Regions from separate parts of the Streptomyces sp. CNH189 genome, predicted to be linked through region 2. Evidence: riboswitches for the same ligand, from Rfam matches in the RefSeq annotation. Region 2 holds a riboswitch; the other holds the start of a gene.

Region 1 (14,168 bases), on a different contig from region 2:
GGGTGTGGCGCGGCGGGGCGACTACAGTGAGGTCCGCCCCTGCTCCGGCTCCCGAGGGAGAGAACCAGCCGTGATCACCGCGATCGTCCTCATCAAGACCAGCGTGGACCGGATCCCCGAGATCGCGGAACAGATCGCCGCGCTGGACAGCGTCAGCGAGGTCTTCTCCGTCACCGGCACGTACGACCTGATCGCCATGGTGCGGGTCCGTGAGCACGAGGACCTGGCGGAGGTCATCCCCGGCCGGATCAGCAAGATCCAGGGGGTCGAGGGCACGGACACGCATGTGGCGTTCCGCACGTACTCCCAGCACGACCTGGAGGCCGCGTTCGCCATCGGTCTGGACAGCTAGCCCACTCCCGGGGCTCCGCTCCGGGCCCCGCTCCTCAAACGCCGGAGGGGCTGTTCGTAGCCGACGTGGCCGGCACGCACCGTCCCTCCACCGTCCGGTAGGACCACCGCGCTCCGTCACGGATCAGCTCCCGCACCGCCCGCACGAACCGCTCGACGTGCTCGTCCGGCGTCCCGGCCCCGAAGCTGACCCGAATCGCGTTGAGCGAGCCCGCGTCCGGCGCCCCGCACTCCCCCTGGCCCCCCGCCTCACTGCCCACCAGCCGCCGCACCAGCGGGTGCGCGCAGAACAGCCCGTCCCGCACACCGATGCCGTACTCCGCGGACAGTGCCGCCGCGAAGTGGGAGCTGTTCCAGCCCTCGACCACGAAGGACAGCACACCGACCCGCGGCGCGTCGTGGCCGAACAGTGACAGGAACCGCACTTCGGGCACGTCCGCCAGCCCCTTCCGCACCGCGCCGACCAGCGCGTCCTCGCGCGCGGCCAGCGCGTCGAAGCCGGCCTCGGTGAGCGCCGCGCAGGCGGAGGCGACGGCGTGGGCGCCGATGACGTTGGGCGAGCCGGCCTCGTGGCGGGCGGCGCCGTCGTGCCACTCGACGTCCACCCCGCCGTCCGCGCGCCGGGTGACCTTGCGGCTGGCGCCGCCGCCCGCGAGGTAGGGCTCGGCCTCGCGCAGCCAGTCGGCGCGCCCTGCCAGCACCCCGGAGCCGAAGGGCGCGTACAGCTTGTGCCCGGAGAAGGCGACCCAGTCGACGTCCAGGTCGCGCACGCTCACCGCGCGGTGCGGGGCGAGTTGGGCGGCGTCCAGCACGATCCGGGCGCCGTGCGCGTGCGCGGCGGCGGCCAGTTCACGGACCGGCCACAGCTCACCGGTGACGTTGGAGGCTCCGGTCACGCAGACCAGGGCCGGGCCGTAGGGGTCGCGGTCGGCTAGGGCCCGCTCCAGGGTCGCGACGGCCTGCGCGGGGCTGCCCGGCGCGTCCAGGTAGGTCACCCGGGCGCCCCGCCAGGGCAGCAGGGAGGCATGGTGCTCGGTCTCGAAGACGAAGACCTCGCACCCCTCGGGCAGGGCGGCGGCGAGCAGGTTGAGGGAGTCGGTGGTGGACCGGGTGAACACCACCTGGTCCTCGATGCGGCAGTCGAGGAACTCGGCGACCGTCCGGCGGGCGTTCTCGAACAGGTCGGTGGACAACTGCGACAGGTACCCGGCGCCCCGGTGGACGCTGCCGTAGTACGGGGCGTACGCGGCCACGTCGTCCCAGACGCGCTGGAGGGCGGGGGCGCTGGCGGCATAGTCGAGCGCGGCGTAGGTGACCTCGCCGCCGGTGACGAGCGGGACGGTGACGTCCCGGCCGAGGACGGGCAGCGGGGCACGGACGGACGGGGCGGCGGCAACGGCGGAGACGGACATGGCGGAACTCCCGTGAGGCAGGACGGATCCCCGCGCGAGCGGACGGCGCGCAGGCGCGGGAAGAAGAGTGAAAGGGGTGTGCGGAGGCGGGGCTCGACGCCCTAGCGCATTCGCTTGCTCACGGAAGGCTCCTCGACGACCAGGACCCCTGGTGTGCGAGGGGTCCGCGCTTGCCGTGCGCCCTGCTGCTCACGGCCTGGTCCTCACCCGGGGCACCCCGCCACGGACGGAGGGTTGCCGGACAGCCGGCCGGGGCCTTGTGGCTGTCACTCATGACCTGACAGGGAAATTACGTGAGGTGACCGGCGTCCCGCAACCCGAGTCCGGATCGCGGGACAACCGCACGGTTCTCAGGCGTTGCTGACGGCCACCCAGCGCTCCAGGACGCGCTTGGCGGAGCCGGAGTCGACCGACTCGGCCGCCTTGTCCATCCCGGCGCGGATCTGCTCGGTGAGCGTGCCGCCGCCCGGCTCCAGCGCCACCAGCGCCGCCGCGGAGTTCAGCAGCACCGCGTCCCGCACCGGGCCCCGTTCGCCGTCCAGCAGGCGGCGGGCGACCTCGGCGTTGTAGGAGGCGTCGGCGCCGCGCAGCGCCTCCACCGGCACCAGCTCGATGCCGACGTCACGCGGGTCGAAGCTCTCCTCGGTCACCGCGCCGTCGCGGACCACCCACACCCGGGAGGTGCTGGTGGTGGTCAGCTCGTCCAGGCCGTCGTCGCCGCGGAACACCAGCGAGGAGTGGCCGCGCCCAGCGAACACCCCGGCCATGATGGGCGCCATCCGCGGGTCGGCGACGCCGACCGCCTGGGCCTTCACCTGGGCCGGATTGGCCAGCGGGCCGAGGAAGTTGAACACCGTGCGGATGCCGAGCTGGCCGCGGGCGGCAGCCACGTGGCGCAGCGCCGGGTGGAACTTCACCGCGAAGCAGAAGGTGATTCCGGCCTCCTCGGCGACCTCGGCGACCCGGCGGGGGGTGAGTTCGAGGTTGACGCCCAGCTTCTCCAGGACGTCGGAGGCGCCGGAGGCGGAGGACGCGGCGCGGTTGCCGTGCTTCACGACCTTCGCGCCGGCGCCGGCCACGACGATGGAGGACATGGTGGAGATGTTCACCGTCTTGGCGCCGTCGCCGCCGGTGCCGACGATGTCGACGGTGGCGCCCGGTACGTCGATGACGTTGGCGTGGGCGTACAGCGCCCGGACGCAGCCGGTGATCTCCTCGACCGTCTCGCCCTTGGCGCGCAGGGACACCGCGAAGCCCGCGATCTGCGCGTCGGTCGCCTCGCCGCGCATGATCAGGTCCATCGCCCAGGCGGTGTCGTCGGCGGACAGGTTCCGTCCGTCCAGGAGGCCGTTCAGCAGGGCGGGCCAGGAGCGGCCCGCCGCGTTGTCGCCTCCAGCGGGGGTCACAGCGCTCATGGTCGCTCCTGACGGTCGTAGCGGGTGGCCGGGACCGGCGCGGTCCCGGACCCACCCTATCCAGCCCCGGGTACGGCGAAGGGCCCCCGTCCGCAGAACGGACGGGGGCCCTTCACTGTCGTGTGGCGACGGGTGGAGTACTTGAGGGATCAGTGGTGGCCGTGGCCGCTCGTGATCTCCTTGTACTCCTCGACGGTCGGCTTCGGAATCTGGGACTCCTCGCCGTAGAAGCCCTTGCTGAGCTTCGCGCGCAGCTTCTCGCCGGCCTTCACCTTGCGCCGGACGCCGTTCTCGTCGACCTCCGGGCCGAGCTCGAGCGGCCGGGGCTGCTCGTGCGCGGTGAGGGTGTACAGCTGCTCCTGGCTGAGCGGCTCGTGCACCTCGATGAACTCACCGTGCGGCAGGCGCTTGATGATGCCCGACTCGCGGCCGTGCAGCACCTTCTCCTTGTCCCGGCGCTGCAGACCGAGGCAGATGCGCTTGGTGATGACGAACGCCACGACCGGGGCGACGAAGAACGCGATCCGGACGAACCAGGTGATGGCGTTGATCGACAGGTGGAAGTGCGTGGCCCAGATGTCGTTGCCGCCGCCGATGAGGAGCACGAAGTACAGCGTCATCCAGGCGACACCGAACGCCGTGCGCGTCGGGGCGTTGCGCGGGCGGTCCAGGATGTGGTGCTCGCGCTTGTCGCCGGTGACCCAGGACTCGATGAACGGCCACACCGCGATGGCCGCCAGGACCAGCGGGAAGATCATCAGCGGGATGAACACACCCAGGACGAGCGTGTGACCCCAGAAGTTGATCTCCCAGCCCGGCATGACACGGATCAGGCCCTCGGAGAAGCCCATGTACCAGTCCGGCTGGGCACCGGTGGAGACCATGTCCGGCCGGTAGGGGCCGATGGCCCAGATCGGGTTGATCGTGGCGATCGCCGCGACGGCCGCGAGCACACCGAAGACCAGGAAGAAGAAGCCTCCGGCCTTGGCCATGTACACCGGCAGCAGCGGCATGCCGACCACGTTCTTGTTGGTCTTTCCGGGGCCCGCGAACTGCGTGTGCTTGTGGTAGAAGACCAGGATCAGGTGCGCCACCACGAGGCCGAGCATGATGCCCGGCAGCAGCAGGACGTGGATCGAGAAGAACCGGGCCACGAAGTCGTCGCCGGGGAACTCGCCGCCGAAGAGGAAGAACGAGATGTACGTGCCGACGATCGGCACGGACAGGATCGCGCCCTCCATGAAGCGGATACCGGTGCCGGAGAGCAGGTCGTCCGGGAGCGAGTAGCCGGTGAAACCGGTGAACATGCCCAGGACGAGCAGCAGGAAGCCGAACAGCCAGTTGATCTCACGCGGCTTGCGGAACGCGCCGGTGAAGAACACGCGCATCATGTGCACGAACATGCCGGCCACGAAGATCAGCGCGGCCCAGTGGTGGATCTGCCGGATGAGCAGACCGCCACGGACGTCGAAGCTGATGTCCAGCGTCGACTTGTAGGCCTCACTCATCAGCTGGCCCTGCAGCGGGACGTAGCTGCCGTGGTACTCCACCTCGTTCATCGACGGGTGGAAGAACAGCGTCAGGTACACACCCGTGAGGATGATGATGATGAAGCTGTACAGGCAGATCTCACCCAGCATGAACGACCAGTGGTCGGGGAAGATCTTGCGCATGTTGGCCTTGGCCAGGGAGTAGATCCCCAGCCTGCCGTCCGCCCAGTCGGCGACCCGCTCACCGGCCGGTGCCTTCCCGCGCGAGCGGGAATCGGTGCTGGTCGTAGTACTCATCCGCGCTCCCAGAAAGCAGGGCCGACGGGCTCTTCGAAGTCGCCGAGCGCTTCGAGGTAACCCTCGTCGTTCACGCCGATGCGCAGCTGCGGCAGCGGGTGACCGGCGGGACCGAAGATCACCTTGGCGCCGTCGGAGAGGTCGAAGGTGGACTGGTGGCAGGGGCACAGCGCGTGGTGCGTCTGCTGCTCGTACAGGGAGATCGGGCAACCGACGTGGGTGCAGATCTTCGAGTAGGCAAGGATGCCCTCGTGCGACCACTCGAGCGAGCGCCTGTCCTTGATGTCGTCCGGCTGGATGCGGACCAGCATCAGGGCGGCCTTGGCGATCTCGGTCTGGAACCCGTGGTCGTGCTCCTCCAGGCCTTCGGGCTTGGCGAAGGTCAGCGAACCCACGATCAGGTCCGACGGGCGCAGCGGCTCGTTGGTGTTCATGTTGACGAGCAGCTTGCCCTTGCCCCACAGGGTGTGGCGCAGCTTGTCCTCGGGCAGCGGCCCGAGGTCGCGCAGCAGCACCACACCGGAGAGCGGGAACAGCGCCAGCGCGCCGAACATGGTGTTGCGGATCAGCTTCCGGCGGCCGATCACCGACTCCTTGGCGCCCTGGCGGAAGTCGTCCATGACCTTCGCCCGGAGCTCGGGAGAGGCCTCGATCGGGTGACGTTCGTCGGTCAGCTCGTGGTCCGACATCAGCGTGCGGGCCCAGTGGACCGCGCCGGCGCCGATGCAGAACAGGGCCAGGCCGAGCGTCATGCCCAGCGCGAAGTTCAGCGCGCTGATGTGGCCGAGCGGCCAGATGTAGACCGACTTGTCGACCGGGATGGCCACGTACGAGGCGATGAAGCCGACGGTGGCCAGCATCGACACGGTGAACAGCAGGGCCACCATGCGCTCGGACCGTTTGGCGGCCCGCTCGTCGATGTCCTGGATCCGCGGCTCGTGCGGCGGCAGGCCGGGGTCGGCGAACGGGTTCTGCTCGTTGGCGAGCTTCACCGCTCCGTGGCCGGTCTCCTGCGCTGCGGGCAGGTTCTCTTCGGGAATGTCTTGGCTACTCATGACTTCTTGGCCTTTGCGGTCCGAGCGGCGACCCAGACGGCGACCGCGATCAGGGCGCCCAGTCCGAAGACCCAGGCGAACAGACCCTCGGAGACGGGGCCGAGGCCTCCCAGCGACAGGCCGCCGGGGCTCTCGGTGTCCTCGCCGTTGACCGCGTTCAGGTACGCGATGACGTCCTTCTTGTTCTGCTCCGACAGCGTGGTGTCGGGGAAGGAGGGCATGTTCTGCGGGCCGGTGAGCATGGCCTCGTAGATGTGCTTCGGCGAGACGCCGTCCAGGCTCGGGGCGTACTTGCCGTGCGTGAGCGCACCGCCCTTGCCGGTGAAGTTGTGGCACTGCGCGCAGTTGTTGCGGAACAGCTCACCGCCCTTGGCGGCGTCGGCACCCTCGGGGCCGTACTGCGCCTCCGTCGGGATGGCCGGGCCGGCGCCCAGGGAGGCGATGTACGCCGCCAGCTGGTCGATCTCGGCCTGGCTGTAGATGTTCCTCTTGCGCGGGACCTGCGCGCTCTGCGAGGTGGCGGCCGGCATGCGGCCGGTGCTCACCTGGAAGTCGACCGCCGCGGCGCCCACGCCCACCAGGCTGGGGCCGTCGGACGTGCCCTGGCCACCGGTGCCGTGGCAGCTGGCGCAGCCGACCGTGTAGAGCTTCTGGCCCTCCTTGATCGTGAGGGACTGGGCGGTTTCGTCGGCCTGCGCCTTGTCCGCGGGTGCGAACACGGCGTACAGCCCCCCGGTGCATGCCAGCGCGAGGAGTAGGACGACGAGCGCCGCCAGCGGATGGCGTCGTCGTGCGGAGAGCTTTTTCACGGATTACCCCGGTGTCAGGATCTTCTGCGTCGATGCTTCTGTTGGGTGCGCTGTGTCCAGCGCGCGCGGATGAGGGCCCGCCTACTTGATCATGTAGATCGTGGCGAAGAGGCCGATCCAGACGACATCGACGAAGTGCCAGTAGTAGGACACGACGATGGCCGCGGTCGCCTGTTCGTGGGTGAACCTCCGGGCCGCGTAGGTCCGGCCCAGGACCAGCAGGAAGGCGATCAGGCCGCCCGTCACGTGCAGGCCGTGGAAGCCGGTGGTCAGGTAGAAGGCCGAGCCGTACGCGTCGGAGGAGAGGGACAGGCCCTCGTGCTTGACCAGCTCGGTGTACTCGAAGACCTGGCCGCCGATGAACACCGCGCCCATGATGAAGGTGACGATGAACCACATCCGGAGCTTCTTCACATCACCGCGCTCGGCGGCGAAGACGCCGAGCTGGCAGGTGAGCGAGGAGAGCACCAGGATCGTGGTGTTCGTCGCCGAGAACGGGAAGTTCAGCAGGTCGGCCTTCTCCGACCAGAATTCCGGTCCCGTCACCGATCGCAGGGTGAAGTACATCGCGAAGAGGGCCGCGAAGAACATCAGCTCGGAACTCAGCCAGATGATGGTTCCGACGCTGGTGAGGTTCGGTCGGTTGACCGACGGGTGCGCGTGCCCGGTGTCTACTGTCGTTGCTGTCGCCACGCCGACATTATGTCGGTCGCTTATCCCGCCCTCACTCCCGGGGGTGCCGTTCGGTGTGTTCGCCCCTCCTGGACTGCCCGTATGGCCCATGGAAGCCCCCTTCGAAGCCGTGTCCGAACCAGTGTTGACGGGCGGTCCGAGGGGGTAGCATCCGCGCCATCGGTACCCGAGGGTCCCGACCGAGCCGTGCCCTCTCTCTTACGCGTGGAGGAACAATGCAGGCGACCGCCACGGTGCTGGTCTACAGCGACGACGCCAACACCCGGGAGCAGGTGCGGCTCGCCACCGGGCGGCGCCCGGCGCCGGACGTGCCCCTGGTGGAGTTCGTCGAGTGCGCGACGCCGGCGGCCGTGCTCAAGGAGCTGGACCGCGGCGGCATCGACGTGTGCGTGCTGGACGGCGAGGCCGTTCCGATGGGCGGCATGGGGATGTGCCGCCAGATCAAGGACGAGATCTACAACTGCCCGCCGGTGCTGCTGCTGATCGGGCGGCCGCAGGACGCCTGGCTGGCGACCTGGAGCCGCGCGGAGGCCGCGGTGACGCTTCCGGTGGAGCCGGTGGAGTTCGCGTCCGCCCTGGCCTCGCTGCTGCGGCGGAAGGCGCTGGCGGGCGCCTGAGCCACCCTGCCGCGGCGGGGCGGTGCCCCGCCGCGGTCCTGTGACGCCTCCCGCGGGCCTCATACGGTCGCGGGACGCAGGCGCGCCGCCTCCCCGGTGTCGGGCGCCGTCCCGCCGGCTGTCAGGGCGCTGCCGGCGCGCCACTTGTCCCAGTCCAGGTTCCAGTCGCCGAAGCCGTTGCCGAACGGCTCCATCGTGTCGCCCTCGGAGTTCACGACCTCGACGAGGTCGCCCTGACGGAAGGTGTCGAAGAACCACTCGGCGTCGGCGGTGCTCATGCCCACGCAGCCGTGGCTGACGTTGGCGTGGCCCTGGGAGCCGACGGACCACGGGGCGGCGTGCACGTACTCGCCGCTCCAGGTCACCCGGGTGGCGAAGTGCACGTCCAGGTCGTACGACTCGGACGAGCCCTCGGCGATGCCCACGGTGGTGCTGCGCATGCGTACGAAGCGTTCCTTGGCGAGCACCACCTTGACGCCGTTGCGGGTCTCGAAGCCGGGCTTGCCGGTGGTGACGGGGATCTGCTTGATCTCCTCGTCGTTCTTGAAGACCGTCAGCCGGTGCGTGGCCGCGTCGGTGAGGGCTATCACCCGGTCGCCGGTGCGGATCGTCAGCGGCTTCGCCGCGCCGCCCCTGAGCCGGTCCCCGATCCTGATGCCCTCCAGGTTGCTGCGCACCTGGACGGTGGCCTGGGCGGGCCAGTAGTCCTTGGGACGGAAGTGCAGCTTCTTGTCGTCGACCCAGTGCCAGGCGCCGGTCACGGCGGGCGTGGAGTCGACCTTCAGGCCGCGTTCCACGACGGCCCGCTGGGCCCGGTCCTTGACCGGCTCGCTGAGTTCCGCGACGAGCGGCTGGCCGACGCCGTACGTGCCCGCCTCGGGGCCGAAGGTGACGCCCAGCCGCTTGGCGGTGCCCGGCTTGCCCGTCGTGAAGGTGAGGACCTTGCGGCCCGGCGCGCCGTCCTCGTCCTCGGTGCTCACGCGGACCGTGTACTGGACGTCGGCGGCCAGCGGGGTGGTGCTGTGCCAGCGGCTGCCGTCGGCGGCCAGTTCGCCCGCCAGACGGCGTCCGGCGGCGTCCACGGCGATGACGTCCGTGATACGCCCGTCGGAGTCCTCGGCGACGATCTCGAGGGGCTTGTCGGGGTCGGCGGGCTTGCCCTCTTCGAGGGAGCCGCTGAAGGAGATCTGGTCCGCCGCGTCGTACGGCTCGGCGGACAGCGGGCTGCCGTCGGAGGAGCAGCCGGTGACGCCCGCGCCGAGGGCCGTCACCAGCAGCGTGCAGCCGATGAGGCGGCCCCGGCGGGCCCGGGGGCCCCGGCGGCCGGTCCGGGGGGACTCTGTGTCTCTCATGGCCTCACGCTAGGAAGCCGGGGCCGCACCGGCTCACCGGGGCGGCCCGAACGGGTGAGGCGGATGCGGCAAAAACGGGAGCCCGGACCCTCCTGACGGAGTGTCCGGGCTCCCGGGTGCCTGGCGGCGTGCTACTGGGTGCGGTTCTCACCGCGGTAGTACTCGAAGACCCAGCCCCACAGGCCGATCAGCAGGATCGGCGCCGAGAAGTACATCAGCCACCAGCCGATCGCCACGCCCATGAAGGCCAGGGCGCCGCCCACGGCCAGGGCCAGCGGCTGCCAGCTGTGCGGGCTGAAGAACCCGACCTCGCCGGCGTCGTCGGCGACGTCCGCCTCCTTGTTGTCCTGGGCACCCACGTCGACCCGCCGGGCCGTGAAGCCCAGGTAGAAGCCGATCATGATGCTCAGGCCGAAGGCCAGGACGAGGGCGGTGGTGCCGACCGGCTCCTTCGACCAGAGGCCGTAGACCACGGCGATGGCCAGGAAGAAGACACTCAGCCAGACGAACATCTTGCCCTGGATCTTCACTTGCCGGCCTCCTTGCCGCCGGAGAGGGCCTTCTCGCCGTGACCGGCGTTCTCGAGCTCGTCGAGCGCGGCGATCTCCGGGTGGTGCAGGTCGAACGCCGGGGATTCGCTGCGGATCCGCGGCAGGGTGAGGAAGTTGTGCCGGGGCGGCGGGCAGGAGGTCGCCCACTCGAGGGAACGGCCGTAGCCCCACGGGTCGTCGACCTCGACCGGCTTGCCGTACTTGGCCGTCTTCCAGACGTTGTAGAAGAACGGCAGCAGCGACATGCCGAGCAGGAACGAGGCGATCGTCGAGACCGTGTTCAGGGCCGTGAAGCCGTCCGCGGCGAGGTAGTCCGCGTACCGGCGCGGCATGCCCTCGACACCCAGCCAGTGCTGGACCAGGAAGGTGCCGTGGAAGCCGATGAACAGCGTCCAGAAGGTGATCTTGCCGAGCCGCTCGTCGAGCATCTTGCCGGTGAACTTCGGCCACCAGAAGTGGAATCCGGCGAACATCGCGAACACCACGGTGCCGAACACCACGTAGTGGAAGTGCGCCACCACGAAGTACGAGTCGGAGACGTGGAAGTCCAGCGGCGGCGAGGCCAGGATGACGCCGGTCAGACCGCCGAAGGTGAACGTGATGAGGAAGCCCAGCGTCCACAGCATCGGTGTCTCGAAGGACAGGCTGCCCTTCCACATGGTGCCGATCCAGTTGAAGAACTTCACACCGGTCGGGACCGCGATCAGGAAGGTCATGAAGGAGAAGAACGGCAGCAGCACACCGCCCGTGACGTACATGTGGTGCGCCCACACCGTCACCGACAGACCCGCGATCGCGATGGTCGCGCCGATGAGGCCCATGTAGCCGAACATCGGCTTGCGGGAGAACACCGGGATGATCTCGGAGACGATGCCGAAGAACGGCAGCGCGATGATGTACACCTCTGGGTGACCGAAGAACCAGAAGAGGTGTTGCCAGAGCAACGCCCCGCCGTTCGTCGAGTCGAAGATGTGTGCCCCGAACTTGCGGTCCGCCTCCAGGGCGAACAGCGCGGCGGCCAGCACCGGGAAGGCGAGCAGCACCAGCACACCGGTGAGCAGCACGTTCCAGGTGAAGATCGGCATGCGGAACATCGTCATGCCGGGAGCGCGCATGCAGATGATCGTGGTGATGAAGTTGACCGAGCCGAGGATCGTGCCGAAGCCGGAGAAGGCCAGACCCATGATCCACAGGTCGGCGCCCAGGCCCGGCGAGCGGACCGCGTCCGACAGCGGCGAGTAGGCGAACCAGCCGAAGCCGGCGGCGCCGTCGGGCGTGAGGAAACCGCCGATCGCGACGAGCGAGCCGAACAGGTAGAGCCAGTAGGCGAACATGTTCAGCCGCGGGAACGCCACGTCGGGCGCGCCGATCTGCAGCGGCATGATCCAGTTCGCGAAACCGGCGAACAGCGGCGTCGCGAACATCAGCAGCATGATCGTGCCGTGCATCGTGAACGCCTGGTTGAACTGCTCGTTCGACACGATCTGCAGGCCCGGGCGGGCCAGCTCGGCGCGCATCACCAGGGCGAGCACGCCACCGATGACGAAGAACGCGAACGACGTCGCCAGGTACAGCGTGCCGATCGTCTTGTGGTCCGTGGTGGTCAGCCACTTGACCACCACGTTGCCACGGCTCTGGCGCCTGACCGGCAGTTCGTCCTCGTAGTGGGACCCTGCTGCCGCGGCACCCTGGGGTTCGTTGAGGATGCTCACAGGATGTTCGACTCCCGGTTCTTCTCAGGGCCGGACTGCTCGATGCCCGCGGGCACGTAGCCGGTCTGCCCCTTCTTCGCGAGGTCCTTCAGGTGCTGCTCGTACCGCTCGGGGGAGACGACCTTCACGTTGAACAGCATCCGGGAGTGGTCGACGCCGCAGAGTTCGGCGCACTTGCCCAGGAAGGTGCCCTCACGGTTGGGGGTCACCTCGAAGGCGTTGGTGTGGCCCGGGATGACGTCCTGCTTCATCAGGAACGGCACCACCCAGAAGGAGTGGATGACGTCACGCGAGGTCAGCACGAAGCGGACCCGCTTGCCCTCGGGCAGCCACAGGGTGGGGCCCGGGTTGTTGGTCTGCGGGTTCCGGGTTCCGGGGATGCCGCAGTCGTAGACACCGCCGGCGTCGGCCGGGAAGGCCTCCTTGTAGCGGTCCGGAATCGGGTCGAGTTCCTTGGACGTCTTGGCGTCGCCCGTGGAACCCTCGACGTTCTCGACGTAGTTGAAGCACCAGCTCCACTGGAAGCCGACCACGTTCAACGTGACGTCGGGCTTCTTGTCGAGCTTCAGCAGCTCGGATTCGTCGCGCGCGGTGAAGTAGAAGAACACCGAGACGATGATGAGGGGGACCACCGTGTACAGCGCCTCGATGGGCATGTTGTACCGGGTCTGCGGAGGTACTTCGACCTTGGTGCGGCTGCGCCGGTGGAAGAAAGCACTCCACAGGATCAGGCCCCACACCAGCACGCCGACGGCGAGCGCGGCCGCCCAGGACCCCTGCCACAGGGAGAGGATCCTCGGGGCCTCTTCCGTGGTGGGGGTGGGCATGCCGAGGCGGGGGAAGTCCTCCCATGTGCAACCGGTGGCGGTCGCCAGGACCAGGCCCGCGGTCAGTGCCTGCAGCAGCTTCCGCCGCATCGGGCGCCGCGGCTTGGGGGTACCGCCCACGCCTTCCAGGCCGTGGGGGAGGTCGGAGCCGTTGGGACTCACGTAGCGCCTTCCCGAGAGTCTCGCCCGCGCTGTTCGGCTGCGGCCTGGCCTTCTCGCTGGTCGGTCGCCGCCCTGCGTCGGGCAGGGGTTTGGATGTTTATGCGGACCAAACCCTAGCCGACGCTCTCCGAGGGGTCGCGGGGAGGGGTGCCGTACGCGCCGCGGGTTACGTCGAGCGCCTCATCATCCGGGGGTACGGGCGTCGTGGCGGCTGCGGCGTCGTCGTGGTCGATCGCGCAGTTCCCCGCGCCCCTGAGGGGGTTAGCGTTGCCGTGTGTCCTACTTCGATGCTGCTTCCGGTGCTCCTCTTCATCCCGTCGCCCGTCAGGCGTTGATGGCCTCTCTGGACGAAGGGTGGGCGGATCCCGCGCGGTTGTACAAGGAGGGGCGGCGGGCGCGGCTGTTGCTGGACGCGGCGCGGGAGGCCGCCGCGGAGGCGGTGGGCTGCCGCCCGGACGAGCTGGTGTTCACGCCGTCCGGCACCGCGGCCGTGCACGCGGGGATCGCGGGCGCGCTGGCGGGCAGGCGGCGCACCGGGCATCACCTGATCGTGTCGGCGGTCGAACACTCTTCTGTACTCCATGCGGCGGAAGTTCACCGGGCGGGCGGCGGCACGGTCACCGAGGTCCCGGTGGACCGTTCGGGTGCCGTGAGCCCGTCCGGGTACGCGCGGGCGCTGCGGGAGGACACCGCACTGGCCTGTCTGCAGTCCGCCAACCACGAGGTGGGCACGGTCCAGCCGGTGGCCGCCACGGCGGAGGCGTGCCGGGCGGCGGGGGTGCCGCTGCTGGTGGACGCGGCCCAGTCGCTGGGCTGGGGACGCGTGGAGGGCGACTGGTCGCTGCTGGCGGCGAGCGCCCACAAGTGGGGCGGACCGTCGGGGGTCGGGCTGCTGGTGGTGCGCAAGGGTGTGCGCTTCGCGCCCCAGGGTCCGCACGACGAGCGGGAGTCGGGGCGGGCGGCCGGGTTCGAGAACCTGCCGGCGATCGTGGCCGCGGCGGCGTCGCTGCGGGCGGTGCGGGCGGAGGCGGCCGGGGAGGCGGCCCGGCTGCGGGAGCTGACGGAGCGGATCCGGGTACGGGTGCCGGGCGTGGTGCCGGACGTCGAGGTGGTCGGTGACCCGGAGCGGCGGCTGCCGGGCGTCGTCACCTTCTCCTGTCTCTATGTCGACGGGGAGACGGTGCTGCACGAGCTGGACCGGGCCGGCTTCTCGGTGTCGTCCGGCTCCTCCTGCACCAGCAGCACCCTGACACCGAGCCATGTGCTGAAGGCGATGGGGGTGCTCAGCGAGGGCAATGTGCGCGTCTCGCTGCCGCCGGGCACGAAGGAGGAGGACGTCGAGCGCTTCCTCACCGTGCTGCCGGAGGTGGTGGCCGGGGTGCGGGAGAAGCTCGGCGCGCCGGTGTCCCGGACGGACGTGGTGAC
Region 2 (14,168 bases):
AGCTTGCGCGCCCAGCCGGCCAGGTTGAGGTCGGAGCCGTCGAACTCGGGGAGCCAGTAGCGGCGGGTGGACGCGTGGAAGGCGTCGACACCGGCGGTCGCCAGCGGGGCGAGGACCGCCTCCAGCTCCTGCGGGGTCTCGGCGAGCCGGGCGCCGTAGTGGTCGGACTTCCACTGCGAGAAGCGGAAGACCACCGGGAAGCCGGGCGACACGGCCGAACGCACCGCCTGCACGATCTCGACGGCGAACCGGGTGCGGGCCACCAGGTCACCGCCGTAGGCGTCGGTGCGGCGGTTGGTGCCGGCCCACAGGAACTGGTCGATGAGGTAGCCGTGGGCGCCGTGCAGCTCCACACCGTCGAAGCCGATGCGCTCCGCGGCGGCGGCCGCCTCGGCGAACGCGGCGACGACGGCGTCGATGTCGGCCTGGGTCATGGCCTTGCCGCCCTCGGTGCCGTCCAGGCGCAGGCCCGACGGGCCGACCGCCGGCGCCTCGGGGAACGGCGGCTGCCCCTGCTCGCGCACCATGCCGACGTGCCACAACTGCGGCATGATCCGGCCCCCGGCCGCGTGCACGGCGTCGGCGACCTTCGCCCAGCCCGCGAGCTGCTCCTCACCGTGGAACCGGGGGATCCGGTCGCTGATGCCCGCGGACGGGTGGTCGACGTAGGTGCCCTCGGTGACGATCAGACCGATCCCGGCGGCGGCCCGGCGGGCGTAGTACGACACGACGTCCTCCCCCGGCACACCGCCCGGCGAGAACTGACGGGTCATGGGCGCCATGACGAGACGGTTCGGCACGGTCAGCCCGTTGAGGGCGACCGGGCGGGCCAGGACGTCGGCGGCACGGCCGGTGGCTTCGGAGGCGGCGACGGTCATCGGTGGGGGCTCCTCGCGATACTGGACGGTATGTGTACGTGCATGCATGTACCCACTGTGTTCGAACCGACACGCGTGCTTCGCCATTCCCGCCCCGCCCCCGCGCACCCCCGTGACGCCGGTCACTCCGGCGGCGCCCGGACACGCCGAAGGGCGGCACCCCCGCGTACGGGAGTGCCGCCCTCCGGACCGTAGGACGGGTCCGAACCTGACGGATCAGGCTCAGAAGTCCATGTCACCGCCCGGCATGCCGCCGCCGGCCGGGGCCGCGGCCTTCTCCGGCTTGTCGGCGATGACGGCCTCGGTGGTGAGGAACAGCGCGGCGATCGACGCGGCGTTCTGCAGCGCGGAGCGCGTCACCTTGGCCGGGTCGATGATGCCTTCGGCGATCATGTCGACGTACTCGCCGGTCGCGGCGTTCAGACCGTGGCCGACCGTGAGGTTGCGGACCTTCTCCACGACGACGCCGCCTTCGAGACCACCGTTGACGGCGATCTGCTTCAGCGGGGCCTCCAGGGCGAGCTTCACGGCGTTGGCGCCGGTCGCCTCGTCACCCTCGAGCTCCAGCTTCTCGAACACCTGGGAGGCCTGCAGCAGGGCCACGCCACCACCGGCGACGATGCCTTCCTCGACGGCCGCCTTGGCGTTGCGCACGGCGTCCTCGATGCGGTGCTTGCGCTCCTTGAGCTCCACCTCGGTGGCGGCACCGGCCTTGATGACCGCGACACCGCCGGCGAGCTTCGCCAGGCGCTCCTGCAGCTTCTCGCGGTCGTAGTCCGAGTCGCTGTTCTCGATCTCGGCGCGGATCTGGTTCACGCGGCCCTGGACCTGGTCGGCGGAGCCGGCACCGTCGACGATGGTGGTCTCGTCCTTGGTGATGACCACCTTGCGGGCCTTGCCCAGCAGGTCGACGGTGGCGTTCTCCAGCTTGAGGCCGACCTCCTCGGAGATGACCTCGCCGCCCGTGAGGATGGCGATGTCGCCGAGCATGGCCTTGCGGCGGTCACCGAAGCCCGGGGCCTTGACGGCGACGGACTTGAAGGTGCCGCGGATCTTGTTGACCACCAGGGTCGACAGGGCCTCGCCCTCGACGTCCTCGGCGATGATCAGCAGCGGCTTGCCCGACTGCATGACCTTCTCCAGGAGCGGGAGCAGGTCCTTGACGTTGGAGATCTTGGAGTTGGCGATCAGGATGTACGGGTCGTCGAGGACGGCCTCCATACGCTCCATGTCGGTGGCGAAGTACGCCGAGATGTAGCCCTTGTCGAAGCGCATACCCTCGGTGAGCTCCAGCTCCAGACCGAAGGTCTGGGACTCCTCGACGGTGATGACGCCTTCCTTGCCGACCTTGTCCATGGCCTCGGCGATGAGCTCGCCGATCTGGACGTCGGCGGCGGAGATGGAGGCCGTGGAAGCGATCTGCTCCTTGGTCTCGACGTCCTTCGCCTGCTCCAGCAGGGCGGCGGAGACGGCCTCGACGGCCTTCTCGATACCGCGCTTCAGGGCCATCGGGTTGGCGCCGGCGGCGACGTTGCGCAGGCCCTCCTTGACCAGGGCCTGGGCGAGAACGGTCGCGGTGGTCGTACCGTCACCGGCGACGTCGTCCGTCTTCTTGGCGACTTCCTTGACCAGCTCGGCGCCGATCTTCTCGTACGGGTCCTCGAGCTCGATCTCCTTGGCGATGGAGACACCATCGTTGGTGATCGTGGGGGCGCCCCACTTCTTCTCGAGGACGACGTTGCGGCCCTTGGGGCCGAGCGTCACCTTCACGGCGTCCGCGAGCTGGTTCATGCCGCGCTCGAGGCCGCGCCGCGCCTCCTCGTCGAACGCGATGATCTTGGCCATGTGAAGTGGTCCCTCCAGGACTGGGGGTGATTCCTTCGGACCGCGCCCGCGCCCGCGACGGACGGCTCGCCGGCCTGTGGTTCCTTGCCCCACGTGACCTGGCGGGCCTCACCGACCCGGTCCTTCGTTGTCACTCTCACCTTCAGAGTGCTAACGCCAATGATTAGCACTCGACCCCCGAGAGTGCAAGGCACACCGGCGAAGCGGCGTCGCGGCGGGCGGACCCCCGGCAGCCGTCCGGCCCAGGCGTACCAAGGGCTCGGGCCCGGTCTCAGCCGCGCGCGAACACGGCGCGCGCGGCGCACGCGCCTGTCACGCCCCTAGCGGACTTCGAGCGCCACCGCACCGGGCGTTCCGGTGTTCCGGGCATGACGAAGGGCCCGCACCCCGAGAGGTGCGGGCCCTTCGCCGGCAGAAGATGTGCGTGCGGCTGGTAGCGCGTTCAGGCGGTGACGCGAACCATGTCGGCCTGCGGGCCCTTCTGACCCTGCGAGATCTCGAACTCGACCCGCTGGCCCTCTTCAAGGGTGCGGTAGCCGTCCATCTGGATGGCGCTGTAGTGGACGAAAACATCCGCACCACCGTCGACCGCGATGAAGCCGTACCCCTTCTCCGCGTTGAACCACTTGACGGTGCCCTGAGCCATGCCTAACTCCCCTATTACTGGCCCTTGCACAGATCCACACTTCGCGGACCCGGGTCAGACCTCACCCCCCAACGGTTGGGGGCGTGCGCCGGAACGCGTCGACCGCGGCTGAATGTATCTGTCCAACTGCCGTCTGCAACAGGTCAATCGGACGAGAAATCTGGACGCCACCGGTCCGGAATGTGACAAGAATTCGCCAGAATTCAGGGCAAGTCGGGCCGGGCGAAGGAGACAAAAGCCGCGAAAGGAGCCCGCACTTTGGCTACATCCAGTCGGGTCAGCGGCAGGAATTCAGGCTTCTCGATCAATGGATCGGGAGCGCGTTCCCCAACTCTACCGCGCTCAATCACATGGAATTGCCCCCTCCGCATCTCTCACGGAAGGGGCAATGTCGCAAACGCTCGGTAACCGTCATTACCGAAGGTAATGATCAGCCTCCGGCGACCGCCGGGATGATCGACACGCCGGCCCCGTCCGGGGTGGCCGTTTCGAGGCCCTGCTCGAACCGCACGTCGTCGTCGTTCACGTAGACGTTGACGAACCGGCGCAGCTTGCCCTGGTCGTCCAGGACCCGGGCGGCGATGCCGGTGTGGTTCTTCTCCAGGTCCTTGATGACCTCGCCGAGGGTCCCGCCCTCGGCGGCGACCTCGGCCTTGCCCCCGGTGTAGGTACGCAGAATGGTAGGAATACGGACGGTAACACTCACTTTGAACCTCCGGTCGGATGACTTCCCAGGGGCGCGGGGAACTGCGCGACAAACCCCCACCGGCCCGCGGATGAGAGACGAAGCGGCCTTCAGACGAGCCCGGCCTCACGGAACGACTCCAGGCTGGGACGAATCGTCGCCGTCAGCCCGGTCCCCGCCACAGCGTCCAACGTCTTGAGCCCGTCCCCGGTGTTCAACACCACCGTGGTGAGGGACGGATCCAGCGCCCCGCTCTCGATCAGCTTCTTCGTCACGCCCACCGTGACCCCGCCCGCGGTCTCCGCGAAGATCCCCTCGGTGCGCGCGAGCAGCTTGATCGCGTCGACGACCTGCTCGTCCGTGACGTCCTCCACCGCGCCGCCGGTGCGCCGGGCGATGTCGAGCACGTACGGGCCGTCCGCCGGGTTGCCGATGGCCAGCGACTTGGCGATGGTGTTCGGCTTCTGCGGCCGGACCACGTCGTGCCCCGCCTTGTACGCGGTGGACACCGGCGAGCAGCCCTCGGCCTGCGCACCGAAGATCTTGTACGGCCGGTCCTCGACGAGCCCGAGCCTGATCAGCTCCTGCAGCCCCTTGTCGATCTTCGTGAGCTGCGAGCCGGAGGCGATCGGGACCACGATCTGGTCCGGGAGCCGCCAGCCGAGCTGCTCGCAGACCTCGTACGCGAGGGTCTTGGAGCCCTCGGCGTAGTACGGCCGCAGGTTGACGTTGACGAAGCCCCAGCCCTCGCCGGCCGGGTCGCCGATCAGCTCGGAGCAGAAACGGTTCACGTCGTCGTAGTTGCCCTCGATGCCGACGAGCTCGCCGCCGTACACGGCGGCCATGACGATCTTGCCCTGCTCCAGGTCGTGCGGGATGAACACGCAGGAGCGGAAGCCGGCCCGGGCGGCGGCGGCACCGACCGCGCCGGCCAGGTTGCCGGTGGAGGAGCAGGAGAGCGTGGTGAAGCCGAAGGCGCGCGCGGCCTCCAGGGCCTGGGCGACGACGCGGTCCTTGAAGGAGTGCGTGGGGTTGCCGGAGTCGTCCTTGACGTAGAGACCGCCGGTGACGCCCAGCTCGCGGGCCAGGTTGTCGGCCTGGACCAGCTTGGTCCAGCCCGGGTTCAGGTTGGGCTTGGTCGCCACGTCCGCGGGGACGGGCAGCAGCGGCGCGTAGCGCCAGATGTTCGCGGGGCCCGCCTCGATGCGCTTGCGGAGCTCTTCGGTGTCGTAACCCGAGAAGTCGTAGGCGATCTCCAGCGGGCCGAAACACTCCTCGCAGGCGAAGACCGGACCGAGAGGCACGCGGTGGCCGCACTCGCGGCAGGACAGCGCGGCGGCGGGGCCGAGGTCGACGGTGTTCGCGGAGTCGGTGGTGCTTGCGGTGGTGCTTGCAAAAGTCTGCACAGCCATGGAGGCGAGGCCCTTTCTCCTCATCTTCCTCACGACGCATCTCGCCGTGAGACGGATTTGGCACCTTCCCTAGCCGGGAGCCTCGCCACGTCCGCGTGACAGGAACCGACTGGAGGGTTGCCGGGGCTTCATCGGGCCGTATCCCTCTGCCCCTCTGGATGAGCGGTGTTCAGTTGTGCGCCCGGCGACCCCGGCATGCGAGGGTCGCTGGCGTTGTTCAAGACTGTAACCGAAGGCCCGGACGGCGGCGGGAGCCGTCCGAACCCCGAGATGGATCACCGGCCAGTGAGGAGCCCGGACCGTGCTGGAAGAAGTCGAGCGCTGGCTGATCGAGCGCTCCTGGTCGCTGGCCGACCGTCCCCTGCACCGGATCCTGGCGGCGAAACGGGCCTCGGGGCAGACCGTGAGCGTGGTGCTGCCCGCCCTCAACGAGGAGGCCACGGTCGGCGAGATCGTCTCGGTCGTCCGGCACGACCTGGTGCTCCAGGTCCCGCTGGTCGACGAGGTGGTGGTGATCGACTCCGGCTCCACCGACCGCACCGCCGAGGAGGCCGCGGCGGCCGGCGCGCGGGTGGTGCACCGGGACGCGATCCTGTCCCGCATACCGGCCGTGCCCGGCAAGGGCGAGGTGCTGTGGCGGTCGCTGCTGGTCACCCGCGGCGACATCGTGTGCTTCGTCGACGCCGACCTCAGGGACTTCTCCTCCGACTTCGTCACCGGCATCGTCGGCCCGCTGCTCACCGACCCCGACCTCCAGCTGGTCAAGGCCATGTACGACCGGCCCCTGACCCTGGCCGACGGGAGCACCACCGGCGCGGGCGCCGGGCAGGGCGGCCGGGTCACGGAGCTGATGGCCCGCCCGCTGCTCAACATGCACTGGCCGCAGCTGGCCGGTTTCGTCCAGCCGCTGGGCGGCGAGTACGCGGCCCGCCGCGGCCTCCTCGAACAGCTCCCGTTCCCCGTCGGGTACGGCGTCGAGCTGGGCATGCTGGTCGACGCCCTGCATCTGGTGGGCCTGGACGCGCTGGCGCAGGTGGACGTCGGGGTGCGCAAGCACCGGCACCAGGACGGCCAGGCGCTCGGCCGGATGGCCGCCGCGATCTACCGCACCGCGCAGCTGCGGCTGGCCCGCGGCCATCTGCTGCGTCCCTCGCTGACCCAGTTCGAGCGGGCCGGGGACGCCTTCGAGCCCCGCACGTACTCGGTGGACACGGAGGAACGGCCGCCGATGACGGAGATCGAGGAGTACCAGGCGCGCCGGGTGGCCTGACCCCGACCGTCGCCGGCCGGTGTGACGCACCGGCACGTTTGAGGCCCGGGGGGCCGGGCTAGGTTGAGGCGTATGGCTTCAAGCTTCGGTGCAGCTCAGGTGCTGGTCGCCTCCAACCGGGGGCCGGTGTCGTACGAGGTGGTGGACGACGGTTCGCTGCGGGCCAAGCGGGGTGGCGGCGGACTGGTGTCCGGCCTCTCCGCGATCGGTCCTGAGACGGGTGCGCTGTGGGTGTGCTCGGCGCTGTCCGACGGCGACCGCGAGGCCGTGCGGCGCGGGGTGGGCGAGGACGGCGTGCGGATGCTGGACGTCCCGGCGGACGTGCACGCGGACGCGTACAACGGCATCGCGAACTCGGTGCTGTGGTTCGTGCACCACATGCTGTACCAGACCCCGCTGGAGCCCGCCTTCGACGCGGAGTTCCGCCGGCAGTGGGCCTCCTACGAGACCTACAACCGGGCGTTCGCCGAGGCGCTGGCCCAGGAGGCGGCCGAGGGCGCGGCGGTGCTGGTGCAGGACTACCACCTCACCCTGGTCCCCGGGATGCTCCGCGAACTCCGCCCCGACCTGCGCATCGGCCACTTCTCGCACACCCCGTGGGCGCCGCCCGAGTACTTCGCGATGCTGCCCGACGACATCGCGCGCCAGGTGCTGCGCGGGATGCTCGGCGCCGACCGGCTCGGCTTCCTCACCCGCCGCTGGGCGGACGCGTTCACCGCGTGCTGCGAGCGCTTCGCGGGCGGGCTCGGCGACACCCGGATCGGGGTGCACGGCCTGGGCGCCGACGCGGACTTCCTGCGCGCCCGCTCCCACGAGGCGGACGTGGACGAGCGGATGGCCGCGCTGAAGGAGGAGATCGGTGAGGGGCGCCGGACGATCGTCCGGGTGGACCGCACCGAGCTGTCCAAGAACATCGTGCGCGGCCTGCTGGCGTACCGGCAGCTGCTGGACGGCCGCCCCGAGTGGCGCGAGCGCGTGGTGCACGTCGCCTTCGCCTACCCCTCCCGGCAGGACCTCGCCGTCTACCGCGACTACACCGCCGAGGTGCGGCGGCTCGCCGACGAGATCAACGAGCAGTACGGCACCCCGGGCTGGCGTCCGGTCGTGCTGCACGTCAAGGACGACTTCGCGCGCTCGCTGGCCGCCTACCGGCTGGCCGACGTCGCCCTGGTCAACCCCATCCGCGACGGCATGAACCTGGTCGCCAAGGAGGTCCCGGTGGTCTCCGAGGCGGGCTGCGCGCTGGTGCTGTCCCGGGAGGCCGGCGCCCACGAGGAGCTGGGCGACGACGCGATCACCGTCAACCCGTACGACGTCGTGGAGACCGCCGAGGCACTGCACGAGGCCCTGTCGATGCGCCCGGAGGACCGCACGGAACGCTGCAAGCGGCTGGCCGCGGCGGCGACGGCGCTGCCACCGGCACGGTGGTTCCTGGACCAGTTGGAAGCGCTGCGCGAGGCGTGACACGGGGCGTGCGTGGATAGGTTGGGGCACATGGCCAGTCACACGGATTCCACGGACCCCGGAGCCCTGCCGACGCCCGCCACGCAGGCCGGGCGGGAGGGACTGGACGCGCTGCTCGCCCGTCCCGGCAAGGCGCTGATCGGGCTCGACTTCGACGGGACCCTCGCGCCGATCGTCGCCGATCCGGAGCAGGCCCGTGCGCACCCGGACGCGGTGCCCGCGCTCGCCGCGCTCGCCCCGAAGGTCGCGGCGGTCGCGGTCGTCACCGGCCGGCCTCCGGGCGTCGCCGTGCGGCACGGGGGCTTCGCGGGCGTATCCGGTCTGGAGCACCTGGTGGTGCTCGGTCACTACGGCGCCGAGCGCTGGGACGCCGTCACCGGCACGGTCACCGCGCCCGCCCCGCATCCCGGCGTCGCCGCCGCCCGCGCGGAGCTGCCGGGGCTGCTGGACCGGGTGGGTGCCTGGCAGGGCACCTGGATCGAGGAGAAGGGGCGGGCGGTCGCCGTCCACACCCGCAGGGCCGCCGATCCGCAGGCCGCCTTCGAGGCCCTGCGCGAGCCGCTCACCGGTCTCGCGACCCGGCACGGCCTGGTCGTCGAGCCCGGCCGCATGGTCCTGGAACTGCGGCCGCCGGGCATGGACAAGGGGGTCGCGCTGCTGGAGTACGCGCGGGAGATCGGGGCGGAGGCGGTGCTCTACGCCGGTGACGACCTGGGGGACCTGGCGGCCTTCACCGCCGTCGACAAGCTGCGGGCGTCGGGCACGCCGGGGGTGCTGGTGTGCAGCGGCAGCGAGGAGGTCACGGAGCTCCGCGAACGAGCCGACCTGGTGGTCGACGGCCCGTCCGGGGTGGTGCGGCTTCTGCGCACACTGGCAGCCCGCCTCGCCTGAGGGGGTTTCGCCCCCGCCGCCCCTTCCCGTCCCGGCCCCGGGGCTCCGCCCCGGACCCCGCTCCTCAGACGCCGGAGGGGCTGAGATCAGCCCGTCCGGCGTTTGAGGACGAGGCCCGCCAGGGCCGACAGGGGGTCTGGGGGCGCAGCCCCCAGGGACGGGAGGTCACCGCTCGGCGCGCCGCGCCTCTCGCACGCGCCGCAGGCGGTTCACCGTCACGGGGTCGTGGGCCAGGGCCCGCGGGTCGTCCAGCAGGGCGTTCAGCAGCTGGTAGTACCGCACCGGCACCAACCCCAGCTCCTCCCGGATCACCCGCTCCTTCGCCCCCGGCGACACAGCCCCCCGCCGCTCCAGCGCGAGCACATCCCGCTCGAGGCGCCCCAGCTCCTCACCGTCACCCATGCCGGCAGGCTACCCCGCGCTCTCCGCCCGTACGGCCGTCGCCTGCAGCCCGCCCAGCACGCCCGCCGGGCTGCCGTTCGGCTCCACGGCCTTGCCGATCTGCTTCTTGACCTCGGCGTTCACCGCCGCCCAGGACGTCTTGCCCACCGGGTACAGCTCCGAGAGCGGCAACTGGTCGATGAACGGCTTGAGTCCCTTGTCCTGCCCGGACGAGGACATCGCCCGCGACGCGGAGTTGGTGACCGGCATCAGGTCGTACTCACGGGAGAAGGCGACCACGTTCTTCTCGCTGTAGACGAAGTCGAGGAAGTCCCCGATCTCGTCGCGGTGCCCGTTCTTCTCGAACGCCGTCATCCAGTCGGCGACACCCAGCGTGGAGGACGTCGGGCCGTCGGCCCCCGGCGTCGGCACCATGCCGTACTTCACGCCCTTCTTCTCGGCCATCTCCATCAGTGAGGGATGCCCGTTGAGCATGCCGACCTCACCGGCGGCGAACGCCTCGAACGCCTTGGCCCGGTTCAGCTTGCCCGGCGCGACGGGTCCGGTGAGGCCCTTGCCGACCAGTTCGTCCCGCAGCCAGCTGAAGGTCTCGACGTTCTCGGTGGAGTCGATGCCGTAGGTGCCGCCGACGTCGGTGTAGCCGCCGTCGCCGCTCAGCATCCACTGCATGGTCTCGGCCTGCGCCTCCTCCGGGCCGAGCGGCAGCGCGTAGGGGTACGTCACCCCGCGCGCCTTGAGGGCCTCGGCGCACTCGGTGAGCTCGTCCCAGGTCGTCGGCGGGGTGAGCCCGGCCTCCTTGAACAGCTCCTTGTTGTAGAAGAGCAGCCGCGTGGACGCGGCGAACGGCATGCCGTACTGCACGCTGTTGACCTCGCCCGCGGTGGACAGCTGCGAGAGGAAGTCCGCCTGAACGGGGATGGAGAGCAGGTCACCGGCCTTGTAGAGCAGGCCCTCGGAGGCGTAGTCGGCGTACGCGCCGATCTGTGCCATGTCCGGCGGGTCGCCGGCGTCGACCATTTCCTTGACCTTGCGGTCGACGTCGTTCCACGAGTAGACGCTGACGTCGACGGTCACGCCCGGGTGGGCGGACTCGTAGCGATCGACCAGGCCGGCCCAGTATTTCCTGGAGCTGTCGGCCGCGCCGTTGCCGTAGTCGGCGGCGACCAGGGTGAGCGTCACGTCGGAGGATTCGCCGCCGACCCCGCATCCGCCGAGGACCGCTGCGAGTCCCAGCGCGGACACCGCCGCGATCGTCCTTGTCCTGACCCGCCGCTGCACGTGCTCTCCCCTGCCCGGCGCCGAGCGCCGCCCGTGGTTCCGATAATCGGATTAAGGTCTACACCACGTGAGTGGACTAGACCTCTCGCGGGTCGGCGGGCCACACTGTTTCCCGTGAAACATGTCATCGCCCTCGATGTGGGCGGCACCGGGATGAAGGCCGCCCTGGTCGGGGCGGACGGCGAGCTGCTGCACCAGGCCCGCCGCCCCACCGGCCGTGAGCACGGCCCGGACGCGGTCGTCGACGGCATCCTCGGCTTCGCGGCGGACCTCCGCGCCCACGGCATCCGTGAACTCGGCGAACCGGCGTCGGCCGCCGGGGTCGCCGTCCCCGGCATCGTCGACGAGGCGGAGGGCATCGCCGCCTTCGCGGCGAACCTCGGCTGGCGGGACGTCCCGCTGCGCGCCCTGCTCACCGAGCGGCTCGGCGGCGTCCCCGTGGCGCTCGGCCACGACGTGCGCACCGGCGGCCTGGCCGAGGGCCGGATCGGGGCGGGGCGCGGCGCCGACCGCTTCCTGTTCGTCCCGCTCGGCACCGGCATCGCGGGCGCCATCGGTATCGACGGCCGGGTCGAGGCGGGGGCGCACGGCTTCGCGGGCGAGATCGGCCACATCGTCGTACGGCCCGGCGGCACCCCGTGTCCCTGCGGTCAACGCGGCTGTCTGGAGCGGTTCGCGTCCGCGTCGGCCGTGAGCCAGGCGTGGGCGGCGGCCTGCGGCGACCCTGACGCGGACGCGGCGGACTGCGCCAAGGCCGTGGAGTCGGGGGACGCCCGGGCGGTGCGGGTGTGGCAGGACGCGGTGGACGCGCTCGCCGACGGGCTGGTCACCGCGCTCACCCTGCTGGACCCCCGCACGCTGATCATCGGTGGCGGGCTCGCCGAGGCGGGGGAAACCTTGTTCACACCGCTGCGGGAGGCCGTCCGACGGCGGGTCACCTTCCAGAAGCTCCCGTCCCTGGTCCCCGCGGCTCTCGGGGACACCGCCGGATGCCTGGGCGCGGGGCTTCTCGCCTGGGACCTGATCGAGACCACCAACCCCTCGATCGAGACCACTGACCCCTCGGAGGTAACCACCTGATGGCCCCCACCAAGGTTCTCACCGGTGCCCGGGTGGTCCTGCCCACCGGGACCGTGGACGGCGCAAGCGTGACCGTCGAGGGCACACGCATCGCGGCCACGGCCCCCGGCCCGGCACCGGCGGAGGGTGCGGCCGAGACGGTCGACCTGAGCGGTCACTGGCTGGTCCCCGGCTTCGTCGACCTCCACAACCACGGCGGCGGCGGGGCGTCCTTCGCCGGCGGCGACGCCGAGGACGTCCTCCAGGGCGTGCGTACCCACCGCCTGCATGGCACCACCACGCTGGTCGCCTCCGCCGTCACCGGCGACCTGGACTTCCTCGCCCGGCACGCCGGAATGCTGGCGGAGCTGGCCCAGCAGGGTGACATCGCCGGCATCCACTTCGAGGGGCCGTTCATCTCCCCGTGCCGCAAGGGCGCGCACGACGAGAGCCTGCTGCGCGACCCCGACCCGGCCGAGGTCCGCAAGCTGATCGACGCGGCCCACGGCCACGCTCGGATGATGACCCTGGCCACCGAGCTCCCGGGCGGCCTGGACTCCGTACGGCTGCTCGTCGAGCACGGGGTGATCGCGGCCGTGGGCCACACCGACGCCACCTACGAGCAGACCCTGGCGGCCGTCGACGCGGGCGCGAGCGTCGCCACCCACCTGTTCAACGCGATGCCGCCGCTCGGCCACCGCGCCCCCGGCCCGATCACCGCGCTGCTGGAGGACGAGCGGGTCACCGTCGAGCTGATCAACGACGGCACGCATCTGCACCCGGCCGCGCTGCAGTTGGCGTTCCACCACGCGGGCCGCGAGCGGGTCGCCTTCATCACCGACGCGATGGACGCGGCCGGCTTCGGCGACGGCCGCTACATGCTCGGCCCGCTGGAGGTCGAGGTCGCGGACGGTGTGGCGCGGCTGGTCGAGGGCAACTCGATCGCCGGCTCCACGCTCACCCTGGACCGCGCCTTCAAGCGGGCGGTGACGGTGGACAAGCTGCCTGTGGAGGACGTCGTCGCGGCGATCTCCGCCAACCCGGCGCGGCTGCTGAATCTGGACGACCGCATCGGCTCGCTGGAGCCCGGCAAGGACGCCGACCTGGTCGTGCTGGACGCCGCCTTCGACCTGGTGGGCGTGATGCGCCGGGGAGAATGGGTGGTCGCTCCCCAACTGGCCTGATCCGTCCCCGGGATCGGCACAGGGTGGCCGGTCCTGGGGGTGGGCCGACCGCCTTCCTTTTGGCATGATCGTGACGCCAGGGGCCCATGGAAGGCAGGCAAGAGGGGGAGGTCGGCCCGGTGATTCTCACGGTCACACTGAACACCGCTCTCGACGTCACCTATCGCGTCCCGTCCCTGCGGGCGGGCGCCTCCCACCGGGTGTCCGAGGTGCTGGAACGCCCCGGCGGCAAGGGCGTCAACGTGGCGCGGGTGCTGGCCGCGCTCGGCCACGAGGTGACCGTCACGGGTTTCGCCGGCGGTCTGACGGGACGTGTCCTGCGGGACCGGCTCACCGAGGTCCCGCGCCTCACGGACGCCCTGGTCCCGGTCTCCGGCACCACCCGGCGCACGGTGACCCTGGTCGACGGGCGCACGGGCGCCACCACCCACGTCAACGAGCCCGGCCCGGACATCACCCACGCCGAGTGGTCCGCCTTCCAGGAGGTCTACGAGGACCTGCTGGCGTCCGCCTCCGCGGTGGCCCTGTGCGGCAGCCTGCCCCCGGGCGTCCCGGTGGGCGCGTACGCGGGACTGGTCCGCACGGCCCGCGCCGCCCGGGTACCGGTGCTGCTCGACACCAGCGGCGCGGCGCTGCGCCGCGGCGTGGCCGGCCGGCCCGACATCATCAAACCGAACGCCGACGAACTGGCCGAACTGACCGGCTCCCACGAGCCGCTGCGCGCCACCCAGGACGCCCGCCGCCGGGGCGCCGGCACGGTCGTCGCCTCACTGGGCGCGGAGGGCCTGCTCGCGGTGACCCCGGAGGGCCACTGGCGCGCGACCCCGCCGGCCCGCCTGGCCGGCAACCCGACCGGCGCGGGCGACTCGGCCGTCGCGGGCCTGCTGTCCGCCCTGGTGGAGCACCGCCCCTGGCCCGACCGCCTGACCCGCGCGGTCGCCCTGTCCACGGCAACGGTCGTCTCCCCGGTTGCCGGGGAGTTCGACCGCGGCACTTACCAGGAGCTGCTGGCGAAGGTCACGGTGACCAAGGAAGTCAGTGCGGCCTGAGATCGACTACGCCTGAAAAGCACGCTGGGTCGCTGCTCCGTGCGTCGAGGTCGGACGCATCTGACAGCCTTGGGCGGCGGTCGCCGGTGTGCAGCACGCCGACGG

Evidence for each region. Region 2 has a riboswitch for S-adenosylmethionine ahead of thrC (threonine synthase). Riboswitches for the same ligand answer to the same signal wherever they lie in the genome.
Region 1: linked by a shared signal. The riboswitch ahead of B100_RS0101015 (aminotransferase class V-fold PLP-dependent enzyme) and the one ahead of thrC (threonine synthase) in region 2 are both predicted to bind S-adenosylmethionine.

The regions. Positions count from the first base shown of each region.
Region 1 is NZ_AZUS01000001.1:225,678-239,845, forward strand. Features, by position in the region: gene B100_RS0101005 (rhomboid family intramembrane serine protease) at 1-74, shown strand, start outside; gene B100_RS0101010 (Lrp/AsnC family transcriptional regulator) at 71-352, shown strand; gene B100_RS0101015 (aminotransferase class V-fold PLP-dependent enzyme) at 387-1,763, opposite strand; SAM riboswitch class IV at 1,925-2,041, opposite strand; gene trpD (anthranilate phosphoribosyltransferase) at 2,114-3,178, opposite strand; gene qcrB (cytochrome bc1 complex cytochrome b subunit) at 3,328-4,965, opposite strand; gene qcrA (cytochrome bc1 complex Rieske iron-sulfur subunit) at 4,962-6,020, opposite strand; gene qcrC (cytochrome bc1 complex diheme cytochrome c subunit) at 6,017-6,829, opposite strand; gene ctaE (aa3-type cytochrome oxidase subunit III) at 6,911-7,522, opposite strand; gene B100_RS0101045 (response regulator) at 7,738-8,139, shown strand; gene B100_RS0101050 (Ig-like domain-containing protein) at 8,199-9,491, opposite strand; gene B100_RS0101055 (cytochrome c oxidase subunit 4) at 9,623-10,021, opposite strand; gene ctaD (aa3-type cytochrome oxidase subunit I) at 10,018-11,754, opposite strand; gene ctaC (aa3-type cytochrome oxidase subunit II) at 11,751-12,743, opposite strand; gene B100_RS0101070 (cysteine desulfurase/sulfurtransferase TusA family protein) at 13,018-14,168, shown strand, end outside.
Region 2 is NZ_AZUS01000005.1:116,398-130,565, reverse strand. Features, by position in the region: gene B100_RS0109220 (NADH:flavin oxidoreductase) at 1-878, opposite strand, end outside; gene groL (chaperonin GroEL) at 1,101-2,723, opposite strand; gene B100_RS0109210 (cold-shock protein) at 3,166-3,369, opposite strand; gene B100_RS0109205 (MoaD/ThiS family protein) at 3,800-4,075, opposite strand; gene thrC (threonine synthase) at 4,165-5,466, opposite strand; SAM riboswitch class I at 5,484-5,631, opposite strand; gene B100_RS0109195 (glucosyl-3-phosphoglycerate synthase) at 5,768-6,736, shown strand; gene B100_RS0109190 (trehalose-6-phosphate synthase) at 6,809-8,200, shown strand; gene otsB (trehalose-phosphatase) at 8,231-9,091, shown strand; gene B100_RS0109180 (DUF3263 domain-containing protein) at 9,257-9,493, opposite strand; gene B100_RS0109175 (extracellular solute-binding protein) at 9,503-10,771, opposite strand; gene B100_RS0109170 (ROK family protein) at 10,886-11,851, shown strand; gene nagA (N-acetylglucosamine-6-phosphate deacetylase) at 11,851-13,014, shown strand; gene B100_RS0109160 (1-phosphofructokinase) at 13,134-14,063, shown strand.